DNA from 2 places in the Pseudomaricurvus sp. genome. Region 2 is predicted to be linked to the other one. Evidence: predicted binding sites of a transcription regulator. Region 2 holds the regulator's gene; the other holds the start of a gene.
The links. The regulator sigma-54, encoded in region 2, starts transcription at its own class of promoters, with help from an activator protein. The targets are predictions, from matches to a motif close to TGGCACANNNNTTGCNNT.
Positions count from the first base shown of each region.

Region 1: a site for sigma-54 is predicted at 3,050-3,067, ahead of ACTG33_RS05205 (flagellar brake protein). Genes of this name have one in related genera too.

Region 1 covers NZ_CBFIHX010000024.1:13,428-19,592, forward strand. Annotated here, with positions in the region: gene ACTG33_RS05185 (adenine phosphoribosyltransferase) at 1-72, shown strand, start outside; gene ACTG33_RS05190 (hypothetical protein) at 364-897, shown strand; gene ACTG33_RS05195 (hypothetical protein) at 977-1,372, opposite strand; gene ttcA (tRNA 2-thiocytidine(32) synthetase TtcA) at 1,832-2,761, opposite strand; gene ACTG33_RS05205 (flagellar brake protein) at 3,156-3,917, shown strand; gene ACTG33_RS05210 (methyl-accepting chemotaxis protein) at 4,142-5,713, shown strand; gene bioA (adenosylmethionine--8-amino-7-oxononanoate transaminase) at 5,896-6,165, shown strand, end outside.
Region 2 covers NZ_CBFIHX010000002.1:18,400-24,564, reverse strand. Annotated here, with positions in the region: gene ACTG33_RS00445 (KpsF/GutQ family sugar-phosphate isomerase) at 1-428, shown strand, start outside; gene lptC (LPS export ABC transporter periplasmic protein LptC) at 440-1,027, shown strand; gene lptA (lipopolysaccharide transport periplasmic protein LptA) at 1,014-1,538, shown strand; gene lptB (LPS export ABC transporter ATP-binding protein) at 1,602-2,327, shown strand; gene ACTG33_RS00425 (RNA polymerase factor sigma-54) at 2,661-4,205, shown strand; gene hpf (ribosome hibernation-promoting factor, HPF/YfiA family) at 4,380-4,673, shown strand; gene ACTG33_RS00415 (PTS sugar transporter subunit IIA) at 4,695-5,144, shown strand; gene rapZ (RNase adapter RapZ) at 5,336-6,165, shown strand, end outside.

The sequences.
Region 1 (6,165 bases), on a different contig from region 2:
TCACTGGGTGGCCGTGAACATCTCACCAACTCTGATCTGCCGACGTTCAGCCTGCTGGTGCTAGAAGACTGACGCCTCTTCAGACTCGCTCGCGCCTCGATTTCTCTCCTACCGATCATGCCTGCGGCTTCCTACTGCTGGCATGATTTTCAACAATCGCCCTTTTCTACTGTTTTTCAAAACACCAGTTAACTCAATAATCTGCCAGAAAACCTTAAGAAGGTAATATAAGCGCCTAAAATATCAGGAAAAACTGGAATTGCCCCTGAATAGCAGCTACTACTTAGATCAGTGCAACCAGAACATTAAATGATCAACACCAAACGATCAGAACCAGTTAGGCCACCCTTGAGAGGTAATACAATGGGTATTTGTGCTGAGGAATTGCGTACTTTCGTTATCCGTCCGACGCTGGAACACTTGGGACACCGATCCGATGCAGCTGAGGAATTATTATTAGCCACGGCGGCCAGAGAATCCGGGCTGGGGTTTCACCTGACAGACAGCCATCGACAGAGACATACTCAACGCCAAGTGCTCACCCGCCGCCAGGGACTCGGTATTTTCCGCATTCGCCCTTTCACACATCGAAAGATTTGGGATCAGTTCCTGATTAACCACCCCAATCTGGCTTCCACAGTGCGAGGATTGGCCAGCCAACACGAGTTTTTAACGAATCCTCACGGAGAATTGGCAACAAACCTGCGGTATGCCGCAGCCATTGCCTGGCTGATTTACTATCGGAACTTCAAGGCGCTACCCGAGGCAAGCGATATAGAAGGGTTGGCTAAGTTCTGGAAACGCCATTATCAAAAGCACCCTGACCCCAGTAAAGATGAGTTCATCAGGCACTACCACGAGTACATCATAGGAAGGCATGAGGCAACAGCGGCCTGATGCTCAGCGGGGAGTGAAGGAGATTATGCCACCCAGTGCAAGACGGGGATGACTGTCCAGTGCAAACCGGGCATGGCAGTTAATGCCTTTTGTCAGCCGTTCTGCGGCCAATGCCCATACGACGATCTGGCAGGATGGACGAACCACGATAATGATCTCGACGATCCATCACCTCGCGTCGCTTGTCACTGCGCCGGTCATGATAAAGGCCATCCGGTGCTGTTTCCTGAATCCAGCAAACACCACCCGAGCGCTTGATGGCATCCTCAAGCTTAACGGCCTCTTCGTAAGATACCCCTTTCTTAACCACAATCGGGGTTCCTTTGGACATGATATCCAACTTGCGTTTGCTGAGCTGAAAACGCTCTTTAAGGCTAACCCGCGCTAAATCCGCTTCAATGGAGTCCGTAAATTTGTCGATGTACACCACTTCATAGGTTTTCACCATAGACAAGTTCACCATAGTCTCTCTCATTCCCACCTCTTCTCTGCTACGAGCGCTATCCATCTGCTGCTATCGTCTCAGAAAGAGCTAATGATCTTCCATGAACGATTTAGCATTATGCTTGGGCTCGCAGTTCTCCTATTGCGTTGTTATTGTCAAATCATGACGTACGTCACGACCAAGGCTAGCCCTGTAAATTCTCGTTTACCTATAAACCCTTGTTTTACCGATAAATCCATTTGTACCCACGGTCAGATGTACCCATGATCAGACGCGCGATTTAACTACATAGAAGAAATAGCAGTCGCGGGCACTATTTACAAAGAACCAAAAGTTCGTGTTTTCTAAAAACCTATAACCGCTTTGACGCGCAATGCCGTTTGTCACGCTTCCGCAACCTCATACTGGCCCCTACAGAGACCCAGAAAACAGAGGTCCAGAAAGGTTTAAACAGAGCAGGAAAAACGATCAAGCGGAGAGGTAAACGCCTTAAGAGAGCTGAATAGCTTCGACGATTTGTACGCCAGCAGGAACGCTAGACGTACTGATATTAGAAGCCCCCACGGTTGCTTCGTCGTAACCGTATTCGGCACGTTCTCCGGAGCGATCTAAAGGCAGATTGGTGAAATCAAACAGGTCGCGATCCGCTAACTGGCTGGGCGATACGTTTTGAATGGACTTGAAAATACGCTCCACACGACTGACGTCATCCTTCTCCCACTGCTGCAGCATGCCTTTGATCGCCTGCCGCTGGAGATTCTCCTGTGAACCACACAGATTGCAGGGAATAATCGGAAACTTTTTATGCTCAGCCAGAGCAATCAGGTCCGATTCACGGCAGTAGGCCAATGGGCGAATAACCACATTGCGCAGATCATCGGAGCGCAGTTTCGGCGGCATGGCTTTCAGGCGACTGCCATGGAACATATTCAGAAACAGAGTTTCTACAATATCATCCATATGATGTCCCAGCGCCAGCTTGGTGGCACCAATTTTCTCGGCAAACGCGTAGAGCGTCCCGCGACGCAGTCGGGAACATAACCCACAGGTCTTCTGACCTTCCGGTATCTTCTCCCGAACCACACTGTAGGTGTCTTTATCGACGATGTAATAAGGCACATCGATTGATTCAAAATACTCCGGCAACACATGCTCAGGAAACCCGGGCTGTTTCTGATCCATATTGACCGCAATAACCTGAAATTTAATCGGCGCGGTTTTCTGCAGGTTCAAGAGGATATCCAGCATCGCAAAGCTGTCCTTGCCACCGCTGATGCACGCCATGACCACATCACCCTCTTCGATCATGTTGTAATCGACGATGGCATTACCCACATTGCGTCGCAGACGCTTCTGCAGCTTGTTGTATTCGAGCTGCCGCTTGCGATCTAGGGTTTCTGGTGCAGTAACGTCGGACATAATTAAACCTGAAGCACGATATGTATTTGAAAGGGTCGCCATTGTACGGATTTTAAGCGATGCAGGGAATATACATTCACACTTCCCTGAAGACTGGCTTTCAATGCGCTATTTCAACGGTTGGCGACCTTGCCACAGCTGTTGCCGCTAAAGCGGCAGCCTCCTGCCCCTTTTTCGCAACTGGCAAACGATTGTGAAAGGCCGCCGAACACACCCTCCTCCCGGCATGCCTCATAACTCGTGAGCTGCAGAGTAGCTGGTCAGCAAATTTGAACGCTACTACGTCGTTGGCACATCCTTTGCTCTACTCTGTTCAACAAGCAAATTACACCGATAACCGTATCGTAAGTCATCTCTCACCGATGAGTGAGAACTGATCAGGAGCCTCTTTACTATGGCCATTTTGCAATCCGTTCTGCAAAAATTTAGCCGTAAGCCACCCGTCCCCGAGCTGGCCGAACCCGCTCGACGTCTGGCAAAGAAAATTCAGCACTACGCCCCGCTGTTCGCCCTGCAGGAAAGACGCCAGCTGATTGAGGTCACTAGTGAAAGAACCGGTGAAACCTACCAAAGCATGATTCTGGCTGTAGATCTGAACAATCAAACCCTGGAGCTGGATGAACTCTTCCCTCAACCCGCCAGCCATATTTATCGTCCAGGGGATGTTTTCACTTTGAAACATCACCATCAGGGGCAAATCCTAAAGGTATCGACGCCACTGGAATCGATTCTTGTCAGCCTCAACAGTCCGGTGTACCGCTTGAAATTACCGACTGAAGTGAGCTATCAGCATCGTCGGGTACACCCGCGTATCAACCTGAGCAAACAGCAGCCTCTGTCGGTTCGTCTGCAATCGCCCTGGCGTACGCCCTGGTACGCCACCGCTAACAACATTTCAACAGGCGGTATGCGTCTGGTCGTCGGCGGCAACGTCCTAGATCAGCTGGCACGAGACTCAGTCCTGCCGGCATGTGAATTCAAATTGCACGAAAACTTTCGGATTCGCTGCCAGGCGACGGTTAAATCGTTCCGATTTGTGCGCAGACCTTATCGCCGCACGGAGATCAGCATTGAATTTAAGGATTTGGGGGCGCAGCAGAGCCTGCAACTGCACCAGCTGATCGCCGCATTACAGACTCCCGCCCAGGCAGCATGACTACTGCAGCTTGGCTACTGCAGCCTGACGACTAATTGGAACACAGACAGACCAAGTTGCTTAGCCGCTGCATAACCGTTGATTCAAGTCAAAAAAGTTCTATTAGAAATGTTTCAGATATGCGATTTGCTGCCGCTACAACCCCACAGAGAGGGGCTTTATCAGATGCATCCGAAATAGCCCTTGATGTCCCTGTATCAACTTTAAAGAATCGGACAACGTTTATGCGTAACAATGGCCCTACTACTGGAAATGAAGTCGTCCTGAAGCCAGGCGATGAACTGGTCTCCGCTACAGACACCAGCAGCCACATCACCTTCAGCAACGACAGATTCTGTGAGGTATCCGGCTACAGCCGCGAAGAGCTTCTCACTCAACCTCACAACCTCGTTCGCCATCCAGACATGCCTAAAGAGGCGTTTGCAGACCTATGGAACAACCTCAAAAATGGTCGCCCGTGGATGGGAATCGTCAAGAATCGCTGTAAAAATGGCGATCATTACTGGGTCGATGCTTATGTCACCCCCCTGAAAGAACAGGGCAAGGTCACTGGTTACGAATCGGTTCGTGCCAAGGCTGACAGTCAAATTATCCGCAGAGCAGAAAAGACCTATCAACGGCTCAACAACAAACAATCGGCAATCCCTCTGATCACTCGCTGGAAATACCCGGCCATAGAGTTTTCCGCCTACGCTGGCGTGACCTTTGTCTTGCTGCTCGCCAGCTTATTGATCACCGACGACCTAAGTTTCCTAGCAGGAGTCAATAGCGTGTGGACCTCACTGGTTTCGGGTGTCGCATTCAGCTGGATCGCAAAGCGCTATCGGAAAAAAGCCGTGGATGCAGCCCGCAAAGTCATCAACAATCCCATGACAGCCTACATTTACACCGGAAGAGCAGACGAGATTGGTGAAATTGAACTGGCTGAGCAGGCACATTACGCTCGTTTGCGTACCGCATTGGGGCGCTTTATTGAATCGTCCAAAGAAGTGTCGCAGCACTCGGAAATGTCCTTGGAACAAGCTCGCTGCACCCACAACGGCATGACCGCACAGCAGCTGGAAACGGAGAAAGTCGCGCTTTCCATGCAACAGATGTCACAAGCTGTGCAGGAGGTCGCTGCAGGTGCCAGTCAGGCGTCAGTAGCTACGCAAGAGGCTTTGGAACAGGTTTCTCAAGGCGGCAACGTTCTGCATGATGCCAGCAATGCCATTCAGGGACTTTCTGAAAACGTGGGCAATCTGGGCACTGTGGTTAACCGTTTGTCAGAAGACAGCGGTCAAATCGCCACGGTGATCGACGTAATCCGCGGCATCGCTGAGCAAACCAACCTGCTGGCGCTGAACGCCGCCATCGAGGCCGCTCGAGCCGGTGAACAAGGCCGCGGTTTTGCCGTGGTAGCCGATGAAGTCCGCACTCTTGCTCAACGGACTCAGGAATCCACCCAGCACATTCAGGACATTATTGAGAAGCTCAGCTCGGCCACCAGTGATGCCGCCAGTAATATGGACAGCTGCCAAACGCTCGCAGATCAAAGTGTCGAAGAAATGACCAATGTACGCAGTGCTTTGGATGCCATTTCAGAGTCGGTGAACACTATTGATCAGATGTCGCAACACATCGCTTCTGCCTCTGAAGAGCAATCCGCGACAGCGATAGAAGTGGAACGCAATACTCAGTCTATTTCTGAAATTTCCACCCGCACGCAAGAGGAATCTGAGGCCGCGGCCAAAATTAATGAAGAAATGACGGAGATGGCGAAGAAACAACACCTGCTGGTCGAACGTTTCCAATAATCCCCTGATCAACGAATCCACGGTGATCTTGAATACATGCCTGTCGGAAAGGTTCTGACAGGCATGTAGCCGTCATCACGGCTCTCACCCCTTCCCCTTTAACCTCCTTGCGTTAACCACCTAACCCCCTACAATGTCGCCCTCATCACAACTATTCGTTCTCTACCGGCACAGGGGTTTATATGAGTATTTCAGAAGCGCAGATCATCGATATTGATCAAACTCACGTCTGGCACCCCTACGCCTCGTTTATTGACGCGCCTCCTGTATACCCTGTGGAATCCGCTCAGGGTTGCACATTGACCTTAACGGATGGGCGCAAACTGCTGGATGGCATGTCGTCCTGGTGGTGCACAATTCACGGCTATAACCATGAAGCACTGACCCAGGCGGCGAAAGACCAGCTGGATAAGATGTCCCACGTCATGTTTGGCGGCCTGACTCATCAGCCC
Region 2 (6,165 bases):
ACTTTGCTTTTTCCCACCCCGGCGGCGCGCTGGGGCGCAAACTGCTGCTGAAAGTGGAAGACATCATGCACAAAGACAGCGAAGTGCCGCGAGTCAGTGCCGATACAGCACTCAGCCAGGCACTGGTAGAAATGACCGAGAAAGGCTTCGGCATGACGACCGTAACCAATCCTGACGGCCACCTGCTGGGCGTATTCACCGATGGCGACCTGCGTCGCTGCGTCGACCAGGGGGCAGACCTCAGCACCGCCACCATGGATCAGGTCATGTCGGCAAATCCCAAAACCGTTCACCACAACATGCTGGCCGCCGAAGCTCTGGGCATCATGGAAGGCCGCAAGATCACCGCCCTGATTGTTGAAGACGACGGTCATCGTCCCATCGGCGTCATTCACATGCACGACATACTGCGTGCCGGAGTTATGTAGGCAACCTCATCATGAATAAAAACTGGCTGGCCCCGGCTTTCATCATTTTGTTGACCTGTCTGTTTCTGGTGTTTTGGGATTCCCCACCGGAGACATTCCTGCCTCAGAAGCCCGAAACTCCGAAAACATCCAAACACCCGAGCAATATTGTGCACAACGCCGTTCGTCGTCGCTTTGACGAGAACGGCCAGTTGAGTTCGGTTTTTGTCGCGTCTGAAACCCGCTACTACCAAAAGAACCCCAAGCGACGCACAGCCAAAGACTACGCCGACCTCACCGCCCCGAAGCTGACAATGTATTCAGTGGACAAGCCGCCCACCACCATCGTGTCGAATACCGGAAAAGCCCGCAACAACGGCAACCTGGTTCAACTTTGGGGAGATGTGCACATCACTCGCACCGACACTCTGGGCCAATCCTCGGAACTCACAACGCCATATCTGGTCGTAAAACCAGAGAGGCAATACGCCGAAACTGACAAACCTGTTATCATCACCAGCCCCGGCAACACCACCCATGCCGTTGGTATGGAAGCGTACCTGAAAACAGACACTATAAAATTGCTATCCAACGTCCGAGGCATACATGATCCGCAATAAACTCGCCATTTCGCTTTTGTTATCCCTGACTCTGGGCGGGTTCAGCTCCACTCTTCTGGCACTGGAAAGCGACCGGGAGCAACCGATACACATCAGCTCTGACACCGCCGAGCGCAACGAAAAAAAGGGCATCACTACCTATACCGGCGAGGTACAGATGGATCAGGGCACCATGCGGATCAAAGCCGACAAGGTGGTGATTTACAGCATCAACAACGAGATTTCACGGGTTGTCGCCACCGGTGATCGCGCCCACTACCAGCAAATCCCCGAGCCCGACAAAGAAATGGTGATCGCCAAAGGCAAAACCATCGAATACCTGCTGGACACCGAAAAGCTGCACATCAGCGAAAACGCCTCGCTGCGTCAGGGCGATGGCACCACCCTGACCGGCAAAAAGATTGATTACGACATGAAATCTTCTGTGGTGAAAGCTCAGGGCAACAAAAGCACCACCAACCCAGACCGCATTCACATGACGATTCCTCCCAAAAGTGAGCGCAATCCCTAACAGTTAAAGCGCCACCGCACCGCCACACTGCCCAGCGCCGGATTTAAGGACAAGACCAACGCCATGCCCACACTCAACGCCCTGAACCTCGCCAAGAGCTACAAAAGCCGCCGTGTCGTTATCGACGTTTCCCTGTCGGTCAGCAGTGGCCAGATTGTCGGCCTGCTGGGTCCCAACGGGGCGGGCAAGACCACTTGCTTTTACATGATTGCCGGGCTGGTGGATGCCGATCAGGGCAAGGTCACTATTGATCAAAAGAACCTGACGCACCTTTCCATGCACGGACGGGCACGAGCGGGCATCGGCTACCTGCCACAGGAAGCCTCCGTATTCCGCAAGCTGACGGTCAACGACAACATTCTCAGTATTCTGGAAACCCGCAAGGACCTGAACCGCAAACAGCGCCAGGACAAACTCGATCAGTTGTTGCGAGAGTTTCACATCAGCCATATCCAGAATAGCCTCGGCATGGCGCTGTCCGGTGGTGAGCGTCGCCGGGTCGAAATCGCTCGCGCACTGGCCACCGACCCGGAATTCATCCGGCTGGATGAACCATTTGCTGGCGTCGACCCCATTTCCGTCAACGACATCAAGCACATTATTCAGCACCTGAAAGATCGCGGGATTGGCGTTTTGATTACTGATCACAACGTTCGCGAAACCCTCGATATTTGCGAGAAAGCCTACATCGTCAGCGAAGGCCACATTATTGCCGAAGGCACGCCGGAAACCGTTCTAGGCAACACGCAGGTCAGAGAGGTTTACCTCGGGCACCAATTCAGCTTATAGTGTGTTTTCTCAGGGCTAAAAGTGTGACCCCACACACAAAATTGTGGCCTCTGGCAAACAGCTTGGACAGCGCGTCCAACTAAGATCGACCACAACGCAGCCACCCGCTCCCAACATTCGCATTTCCTCCCAAGCAGGCAAGAAACAGGCATAAAACTTGCTTGTTTAAGTTGTTCTCCTCGGTTACTCTGGCTACACTTGCTCACCAACACGATCATTTCAATCGAGTCTGATCGTCGCAAGAATGGATTCTGCCGCACACATCACACAGCTCCACACTCGCTGACATTGCGGCAGAGCAGAGAAAGAATTCCTCAGTAGCCGTAGCCATACATGAAACAGTCGTTACAACTCAAGCTGGGTCAACAACTCACCATGACCCCCCAACTGCAGCAAGCCATCCGCCTGCTGCAGCTGTCGACGCTCGACCTTCAGGCCGAAATCCAGGAGGCGCTCGACTCCAACCCCATGCTGGAAGTCGGCGAAGACGACAATGCCGGTTCGGACACTCCCGACGAGAGCATCAACACCCCCAAAGATCAGCCCGAACAGAGCAGCACCAAAGATTCCGACAGCGAACCAGAACCCACCGCCAGCGCCCAGGAAGAGCAAAGTGGCGTCGACAGAAACAGCGATGACAGTCCCGAGGGCGACTGGGGAGACGCTATTCCGGAAGACCTGCCGGTAGACACCAGCTGGGACGATGTATACCAGTCAGGCCCTTCCGGCAGCGGCTTGTCAGCACCCGACAGCGAGGACAACGATTACGAAAGCCGGCGCGGCAGCGACGAATCCCTGCATCAGCACCTGATGTGGCAGCTCAACCTGACCCCCATGTCCGATCGGGACCAAGTCATAGCGATGGCGTTTATTGACGCTATTGAAGACACCGGCATGCTCAGCATGAACGCCGAAGAAATCCATGAAAGCCTGGTAGACGAGCTGGAAGAGCTCGAACTGGACGAAGTCTTTGCGGTGTTGCACAGACTGCAACAGTTTGACCCTCCCGGGGTCGCCAGTCAGGATTTGAGCGAATGCCTGCTAATCCAGCTGAATCAACTGCCAAAAACTACACCCTGCCGGGAAGATGCTAAACTCATAGTCAAAGACCACTTATTGTTGCTGGGCAGCCGCGATTACAAGCAGCTGATGAGAAAAACCAAACTCAAGGAAGCCCAGCTGCGAGATGCCATCATTTTGATTCAGAGCCTGAATCCACGTCCAGGGGACAGCATCTACAGTGGCGAGACCGAGTACGTAGTACCCGATGTATTTGTGACCAAACAGGATGACCGCTGGACTGTGAATCTGAATCCCGACATCGCACCCAAATTGCGTATCAATGATACCTACGCCTCAATGGTCAAGCGGGCGGACACCAGCAGTGACAACTCCTTCTTACGCGACAACTTGCAGGAAGCCCGCTGGTTCCTCAAGAGCTTGCAAAGCCGCAACGAGACCCTGCTGAAAGTCTCTACCTGTATCGTCGAAAAACAGCGCGGCTTTCTCGATTATGGCGCCGAGGCCATGAAACCGCTGGTTCTGCACGACGTGGCCGAAATTGTCGGCATGCACGAGTCCACCATTTCCCGGGTCACCACTCAAAAGTACATGCACACGCCTCAGGGCATCTTTGAGCTGAAATACTTCTTCTCAAGCCATGTGAGTACTGACTCAGGCGGCGAATGCTCATCCACAGCAATCCGTGCCATCATCAAAAAACTGGTGGCGGCTGAGAGCCCCCAAAAACCGTTAAGTGATAGCAAAATCACCACATTACTCGCCGAACAGGGCATTAAGGTGGCCAGACGCACCATCGCCAAGTATCGGGAGTCTTTAGGAATACCCGCGTCCAACGAGCGTAAGCGATTGGTCTGAGCAGCTGTTGACCGCAACACAAGTCCGCTGCAGCCGGTACTGGTCGCCCACTCGGGATAAAGGTTAAAGTCCTGCCTGTCAGGGCCTCGACAGCACCAACACAGCTGGTGCTAGTAGCCAAAGCTGTATGACAAGCGATTCAATACCGACGTTTCACGACAAGAGGAGCAACGCATGCAAATCAACATCAGTGGACACCATGTTGAACTGACAACTGCCATTAAAAACTACGTCAACACCAAACTAGATCGCCTCGAAAGACACCACGACCGAATTACCAGTACCAACGTCATACTATCTGTTGATAAACTACGCCAAAAGGCAGAAGCCTCAGTGCACGTGAGCGGCAAAGACTTCTTCGCAGACAGCGAGTCCGAAGACCTCTACGCCGCCATCGACATGTTGGCCGACAAGCTCGACCGCCAACTCATTAAACACAAAGAAAAGATGCGAAATCATCACCGCTAATTTATGGAAGTAAGATCATTTTTGTCTCAACATCGCACCTACTGCGGTGTTGAGGCCAGCAGCAAAAAACGCGCTCTGCAAGTCATCTCCCAACTGATTGCCGAAGACCAGCCGACTCTTAACGCCGATGAGATCTTCACCAGTCTGATCTCTCGGGAGCGGCTTGGCACAACCGGTCTGGGCGGTGGCATTGCTATTCCTCACTGCCGCATCAACAATTGCGCCAACACCGTTGGTGCTTTGATTCAGTTACAAAGCCCCATCGACTATGAATCCATCGACGGCCAACCCGTGGACATCCTGTTTGCCCTGATTGTTCCCGAGGAGGCTCACGACGAACATCTGAAAACTCTGGCCGCGATTGCCGAACAACTGCACCATCCCGACTATTTGCAGAATCTTCGCGACGCCAGCGACACCCAAAGCCTCTACCTGGCAGCCACCGAACAAGACGCCAGCGCGCCCCTCTGATGGCGCAGGGACGCGGTTTTGTAATCTACCCAAAGTAAGGTACCTTTAGAGTATTGCTCGTGGTGTTGTATCAATTGATACTCCTCCTTCAAAGGCCGTGCGTCCTGATGAGGCCATAACGCCCCAATAAGAAAGCACCCGGATAAAACGAGCACCCTGAAATATTGATAGTCGACGAGGCAGAAAATCCCATGCGTTTAGTTGTAATTAGCGGCCGCTCCGGCTCGGGGAAAAGCACAGCCTTGCACGTGCTTGAGGATGTCGGTTTTACCTGTATTGATAACTTGCCTGCCTCTTTACTGCCATCGCTGGTTCGACAGTTGGATCAGCATCCCCAGAGCCAGTCATTTGCCGTCAGTATTGACGCACGCAACACCTGGCAGGATCTTCAGGAGTTTCCCGAGTTTTTGTCGCAAGCCAAGATTCCCGGCTTGCAGTGCGAAATTCTGTTTCTGGATGCCCGCAGCCCCATTTTGATTCAGCGTTTCAGCGAAACCCGACGCAAGCACCCTCTCAGCGGACAGACAACCGATCTCAAACAGGCAATCGCTCTTGAGAGAAAATTTCTCGAGCCCATCGCCAACTCTGCCGATCTGACCATCGACACCAGCGGCCTTAGCCTGCATCAGTTACGAGACCTGGTGAAACAGCGCATTGTCGGTAATACAGGTCCCGGGATGGCGCTGTTATTTCAGTCCTTTGGCTTCAAGCGCGGCATTCCGGTGGATGTTGATCAGGTGTTTGACGTACGCTGCCTGCCAAACCCTTACTGGAAACCTCATTTGCGCAGCTTCAGCGGCAAGGATAAGGAAGTCGTTGAGTTTCTTGAGGCCGAGGACGATGTCAACGATATGTACAATGACATCGCCAGCTACCTGCAGCGCTGGCTACCTCGCTTCAGCGACAGCAATCGCAGCTACTTTACCGTCGCCATTGGCTGCACGGGCGGGCACCACCGCTCAGTGTATTTGTGCGAGCGCCTCTATGAGGCCTTCAAAAATGAGCACCCCAACACGCAACT